One region of the Paenibacillus xylanexedens genome, then DNA from elsewhere that is predicted to be linked to it. Evidence: predicted binding sites of a transcription regulator. Region 1 holds the regulator's gene; each other region holds the start of a gene.
The links. Region 1 encodes LexA, which represses DNA repair genes until DNA is damaged. Its sites were predicted from a motif close to CGAACATATGTTCG; they were not measured.

Region 1 (2,278 bases):
GCTATCTTTCCTCCAGGCAGAACATCATTCTCATTGCCGGCAAATACAGTTAAAACGGTGCTGCATCCAATAAATATAATCATAGAGGTAATGGCTACCTTTAACATCCATGAAGAAATCTTGAAACGCGCTAAAACCTTCTTGTAGTTCCCTATGTTAGACTTCACCAGTTCCGAATTCATTGGTTCATAAATGCTTTGATAAGTAGAATATCTCATTAAATACCCGCCTCCAAACGTTTGTTCCTATCTGTTGAAATCAATATAACACGAACACTTGTTTTGTTCAATAGATTTTTTAGAACAATTGTTCGCTTTTTTTTAGAAGGAGCAATATCTTATTTCAAGTACTTTTGCAAAACATTTGCAGTATTATGCTCTGACTTTTGGACAATTTCTATTCTATAAGTTAAAAAACACTGATTTAATGCTATTTTATTTAGAACTTATGTTTGTACGAACGGAGGTTCTATGTTATAATTTTCCCAAACGTTACTAAAATGGGGTTGATACGGTATGTCGAAGATATCCAGCAGGCAGCAGGCTATTCTGGAGTTTATACGAAATGAAGTCCGGTTGAAGGGGTATCCTCCTTCCGTACGGGAAATTGGTGAAGCGGTTGGACTGGCTTCCAGCTCAACAGTACATGGACATTTGGATCGTTTGGAGAAAAAAGGTTTGATCCGACGCGACCCTACCAAGCCAAGAGCCATTGAGCTTTTGAGCCAGGAAGAGTCTGAGCATTCTCATCAATTTGCTCATAGCGTTGCACGTATTCCTGTCGTTGGTAAGGTTACAGCCGGGGTTCCAATCACTGCAACCGAGAACATTGAAGACTACTTCCCCCTTCCTACACATTATGTAGGCGAACAGAAAGTGTTTATGCTTTCAGTAGTGGGAGATAGTATGGTGGAAGCTGGAATCGTTAATGGAGATTACGTTATTGTCCGTCAACAGCAAACTGCTGATAACGGTGATATCGTCGTTGCAATGACTGAAGACGATGAAGCTACAGTGAAAACGTTCTATAAAGAGAAAGATCATATTCGCCTTCAACCGGAGAATGCGACCTTCGAACCTTTACGTTTGAAACATGTTAGTATTCTGGGTAAAGTCATTGGCCTTTTCCGAGATATTCATTAATATTTAACTTGAGTAACAAAACTAGATGTAATGAAATACGAAAGAGGTTGTCCTGATCAACAGGACAACCTCTTTTTTTCATGTTTATGTTATTTTTCCGGCTAATTATTCACTGCGTTTCAGAACACTCTTGTGATGCGAGAACACATCAAAGCTCTGTTGTCCGTGATATGAGCCCATACCGCTCTCTCCTACACCACCAAACGGGAGATAGTGTGAAGTCATATGAGAAAGTGTGTCATTAATACATCCACCACCGAAGGATACTTGATTCAGAACCTGATCCTGCAGTTGCTCATCCTGTGTGAAGAGATATAGCGCCAATGGTTTTGGCCGGCGAACAATCTCATCCAGCATAGGATTCAGGTCACTGTACGTAAATACAGGAAGAATCGGACCGAAGATCTCTTCTTGCATGACAGCTGATTCCCAGTTCACATCTCCGATTACCGTCGGCTCAATAAGCAACTGCTCACGTACAGAACGCCCACCAATCAGCGTTTTGCCATCTGTGAGGAATTTCGACAACCGATCAAAGTTACGCGCGTTGACAATATGCGGGAAATCAGCGTTCTGTAACACATCATCCCCAAATTTATCTTTGATCTCTGCGCCAATCAGATTGATCAATTCATCATGAACTTGTTCATGCACAAGCAAGTAATCCGGAGCAACGCATGTTTGCCCTGCATTCAGGAACTTTCCACGAACAATACGCTGGGCCACCAGCTTCAGTTCTGCATCGTTATGGACAATAGCAGGACTCTTGCCCCCTAGCTCCAGGGTTACAGGAGTCAAATGCTCCGCAGCTGCCTTCATAACAATGCGACCAACACCTGTGCTTCCTGTGAAGAAAATATAATCAAACTTCTCTTTCAACAATGCTGTACTGGCTTCAACTTCCCCTTCCATAACGGCGATATACTCCTGAGGGAAGATCTCCTGAATCAGATCATATGTCAGACGAGATACCGCTGGTGTTAATTCAGAAGGCTTGATAACTGCACAGTTACCGGCTGCAATTGCTCCAATCAGTGGACCAAAGGCCAGTTGGAAAGGATAGTTCCAAGGTGCAATAATAAGAGCCACTCCGTACGGTTCAGGGTAAATGGTGCTCACCCCATCCGGCATAGCCG
Region 2 (2,278 bases), 1.9 Mb from region 1:
GCTCGTAGGTAGCGGAGTGATCGAGGATATTACGGAATTGAGCGTTGCGGAGAAGGGCGAACGTTATATGCGCGGAGTCTGTACGTTTAAATATGCGGGGGTAAAGGGAGAAGAAACGTTTGATTAATAAAGTAACAAAATATTTATGGATTGCATTTTTGATTTTGGCCAGTTTGTGCTTAGCCTGTTTACTTGTCGCGATGATCCGTGTTATTTTTCCGAAGGTCAGCGTAACCGATTGGGACCTTTTGGCATTTATGGGTTCTATGATAGCTGCTGTAATTACTTATATGGGGATACGCGCTCCTATACTATCTCAGCGTAAGGATCAGCTAATGACACGTTACTCATCGATCATCAAAGAACTAACTCTCTATTCTAAGAGAACTCGTAAAGTAATCTTTATGACTGAGTTCTATAATTCTCTCAAAGAAAACGAAGTCACCAAGGAGAGATTGCAGGAACAAGCCGAGCTGATTAAAGAGTATATAGAAAATGTTTCTGATTTATTTGCAGAAATAGTTAACGATGTAGACTTACTAACTTTTGAAGACATTGAATTGAGGCTTAGAGCGCTGTACGTATTTAACAATCACTACGAGGCTATTGATACGTACATACAAAACTATGATCCTGACAGTGTTTTCGCTTTAGACATAAAAGACTACCTTAAGCAGGCAAAAAAACTGGAGTTGTATTTGGACGACTACCGACAACGTCTACTCATAAAGTATAACGAAGTAAAGAACAAGTCAGTTTTCAGATTGACCGATCCATTTAAGTATAATATTTGATACAATATTTAAAGGAAACGCCCGCAACGGATCTCATTTCCGTACGCGGGCTTTTTGTCGTTACGGGAGCGCAGCGCTACAACTAATAATTTCGGATATCTGCGTTATCTGAACCTCGCAACGTCGCGAGGTTTTCTCCCGCTTGTATAATCCGCCACTCCCGCGCTACAATAAGAACAAATGTTCTAAGATTGGGATTGGACGAAGGTCGCCTCGCACATGATCGACATTACGCCGGAAGACCGCGCGCTCATCAAATCGCATATCATACTGCCCCGCGTCCTCACCGCATTCGAACGTGACATCGAGCTAATCAATACGACGCTTAAGACGCCCGGCCCGTATGCTACCCTTATTGCGGAGGTTCAGCGCAAGATTACTGCAGACATATATGAGATCAGCAAGCAGTTCCGTACGCGAGCGTAGTTATGCAGAAGTGTCTCGGGCTGAATACAGAAGCGCGACCGTTTGCAACGGTACCTTCGAAGTAAACAGATAAAAGACGCAGCTTGGAATTGTTACGAGGTCTCGTGGTCAATAAAAGGTATGAATAATTTATTCGCTAATAACTGATACTGAAATCTAGATTAAATTTAAGAAGGAGTGTATGAGTTAAGTGAATAATCTACAGATTAGTCTCTCACAGACCACTCTAAATACCTTTTTGAAAAGAAGTCTCTCTCTAGTCAAGCAACCTGAACCAATTTCTAATGTTATTGTTGAAAAAAACGGAGTAAAAGTTACTGCAAATATCCAGATAAAATCCATTGAAGTAGATGATTTAACTTTAGCAGAACCGAATAAAATAAGTTTAAATAATGTGAAATTGAGTTTTGAGCTGTTGAATGTAGTCGTGGAAGTAGATATTAAACGCATTCATGACTCAATAAAAGTTGTTGATTTACCTGGCGATCGTTTTGATATAGATATAAGCTGGGACTTTTTTGAGGGAGAACCTGATATAAAATTAACTTTGGGGATTGAGGATTACTTTGGCCCTCAGTTTACCGCAGAAATGAATTTTTCCATAAATGGGCTTGATATTATCGCTGGCTTAAGTGATTTTAATGTCCTTAGTTTGAACATACCAAGTAATCTTGGAGAAAAAATAGAAGATCAAATTATAAATGAAGTAAAACAAATTATAAGGAAAAAAATAGGAAAATGGGCTGAAAAAGTCCTAGATTTTATAGGTGATTTGGCTCGATTTTTACCTGTCGATGATATGGCAAGCTGGATTGTAGTTGAAATATCTGAAAGTGAAGTGTTTAAACAGTTGGTAGAAAAAGCTGTCAAAGATAATGTAAAAGAAGAGAAGGTCTACACATTACCAAATGAGTTTGAATTAGGGAAAGATCAAACAAAAATTAATGTTTCTCTTGCTGATGAGAATCCGGCTACAGTGCATGTGGAAAACGGTGCTTTAATCGGTTCAGTTAACTTCAAAGACATTTAATAATAACGACTGCAGCCATAGGAGGGTT
Region 3 (2,278 bases), 1.5 Mb from region 1:
GAGTGAGGGAGAGGCGAAGCTGAAGCTGGATGCGATGGAGGTTCAGATTCGGGAGCGTTTGACAGAACATCTCTACGCGAACGAGGATGTGCCTATAGAGTACACGATTGTAACGATGATGTCTGACATGGGGCTGACGCTCAGCGCTGCTGAGAGCTGTACAGGGGGGCTTGTCATGCAAAGTCTGACCTCTGTACCCGGAAGCGCGTCAATGCTTAAAGGTGGAATTGTTTGTTACTCCAATGAAATTAAAGAAAAGCTGCTAAATGTGCCTCATGATTATCTGGAAGGTGAAGATGCACCTGGGGCGGTAAGCCCTGAGGTTGCAAAAGTGCTTGCTGAGCAGATCCGCATGATTGGCGATGCTGATTTTGGCTTGGCTGTTACCGGTGTAGCTGGACCGGGATATTCGGAACGTAAACCACCCGGACTTGTCTTCATCGCTCTTGCTGAACGTGGAAAAGAGACGGAAATTCATGAGTTGCGTATTAATGGTAATCGTGAGACTGTTCGCATTCGTTCAGCCAAAGCGATTCTCTATCGCTTATGGCAAAAACTTGTGGCGATGGATTGATTAGTTAATAGCTTCGATTGCATTTACAGTTCCAAGCAAGTATAATTAAGGAAGACGGAAGAACCGTAGAATTAGGCTTTACAGCCTTGTTTACGGTTCTTTTTTCTGTTTAATGGAAAGTTTCCTTGAGGAAGAGGCGCCTCGGCCTTTACAAAAAAAAACGAATGTATGTTCGAAAAAAAGCTTGGCAAACGTGTTAAAACAAGGTATCATTATCTTATAAACAGTAAAGGGTGTGAGCTTATTGTCAGACCGTCGTGCCGCGCTTGATATGGCGCTCCGTCAAATAGAGAAGCAATTTGGTAAAGGATCCATCATGAAACTGGGTGAGTCCACTCATATGAATGTGGAAATTATTCCCAGTGGTTCCTTGGCTTTGGATATTGCATTAGGAACAGGCGGCTTGCCTAAAGGCCGTATTGTTGAAATATATGGACCTGAATCCTCTGGTAAAACAACCGTAGCATTGCATGCTATCGCTGAAGTACAAAGAGCGGGTGGACAAGCTGCATTTATCGATGCCGAGCATGCTCTTGACCCACAATACGCAAGCAAACTTGGTGTTAATATTGATGAATTGCTTCTGTCTCAGCCAGATACGGGTGAGCAAGGGCTGGAAATTGCAGAAGCTCTTGTACGCAGTGGTGCAGTAGATATCGTCGTTATTGACTCTGTAGCCGCATTGGTTCCAAAAGCAGAGATTGAAGGCGAAATGGGCGATTCACACGTTGGTTTGCAAGCGCGTTTGATGTCTCAGGCGCTGCGTAAACTGTCTGGTGCAATCAGCAAATCCAAAACAATCGCAATCTTCATTAACCAGCTTCGTGAGAAAGTCGGCGTTATGTTTGGTAATCCGGAAACAACACCTGGTGGTCGTGCTCTGAAGTTTTATTCCACAGTACGTCTGGATGTGCGTCGTATTGAGAGTATCAAATCAGGCAATGACATGATTGGTAACCGTACTCGTATTAAAGTTGTGAAAAACAAAGTGGCACCTCCGTTTAAACAAGCGGAAGTGGATATCATGTATGGCGAGGGTATCTCGAGAGAAGGCAGTATCATTGACATTGGTACAGAGCTGGACATCGTTAATAAAAGTGGTGCATGGTACTCCTACGAAGGCGAGCGTTTAGGACAAGGCCGTGAGAACGCAAAGCAGTTCATGAAAGAGCATAAAGATATTGCTGACATCATTGAACAAAAAATTCGTGTAGCCAGTAACTTGGTTACTGCAGTTCCTGCGCCAACGAGTGAAGAGCAACAAAAAGAAGCAGCAGAAGAACAAGAATTGTTTGAAATCAACGAGTAATCTCTCAAAACCTCTCTAGGGAGGACCCTGAGGGTGTTCCCCACTGGACTCCGTAAACTTATCTGATTGAGCTTGGGTCAATCTGGATAATGGATTGTAGTGGGAGTACTCGTGCTGTCTAACAGCCCCTGTCCCAATGGACAGGGGCTGTTAGCACGCTAACTGTGGAGTAAAGGCCGGGCAGAGTTCCCGGTCTTTTGTATTATTATTGTTCTCTGTCCTATGTGAATATGTGTTTGGCGTAGTCAGAATGAAAATGTTATGAAAGGGGAGACCAGAATGGATCAACATGACGAGGATTTATATGAAGAAGCAGAACAGGACGGCCTATCCCAATTTCCGGACAACGAAGAACTTATTATTACACGTGTAGAACGAACAAAGAGCAGGCAAGC

Region 2: a site for LexA is predicted at 968-981, ahead of BS614_RS32710 (YhjD family protein). Genes of this name have one in related genera too.
Region 3: a site for LexA is predicted at 736-749, ahead of recA (recombinase RecA). Genes of this name have one in related genera too.

The regions. Positions count from the first base shown of each region.
Region 1 covers NZ_CP018620.1:4,899,252-4,901,529, forward strand. The annotation lists gene BS614_RS21390 (LysM peptidoglycan-binding domain-containing protein) at 1-218, opposite strand, end outside; gene lexA (transcriptional repressor LexA) at 516-1,142, shown strand; gene BS614_RS21400 (aldehyde dehydrogenase) at 1,248-2,278, opposite strand, start outside.
Region 2 covers NZ_CP018620.1:3,038,678-3,040,955, forward strand. The annotation lists gene BS614_RS13635 (hypothetical protein) at 1-127, shown strand, start outside; gene BS614_RS13640 (hypothetical protein) at 120-794, shown strand; gene BS614_RS32710 (YhjD family protein) at 1,014-1,220, shown strand; gene BS614_RS13650 (hypothetical protein) at 1,411-2,250, shown strand.
Region 3 covers NZ_CP018620.1:3,434,427-3,436,704, forward strand. The annotation lists gene BS614_RS15370 (competence/damage-inducible protein A) at 1-574, shown strand, start outside; gene recA (recombinase RecA) at 819-1,883, shown strand; gene BS614_RS15380 (regulatory protein RecX) at 2,163-2,278, shown strand, end outside.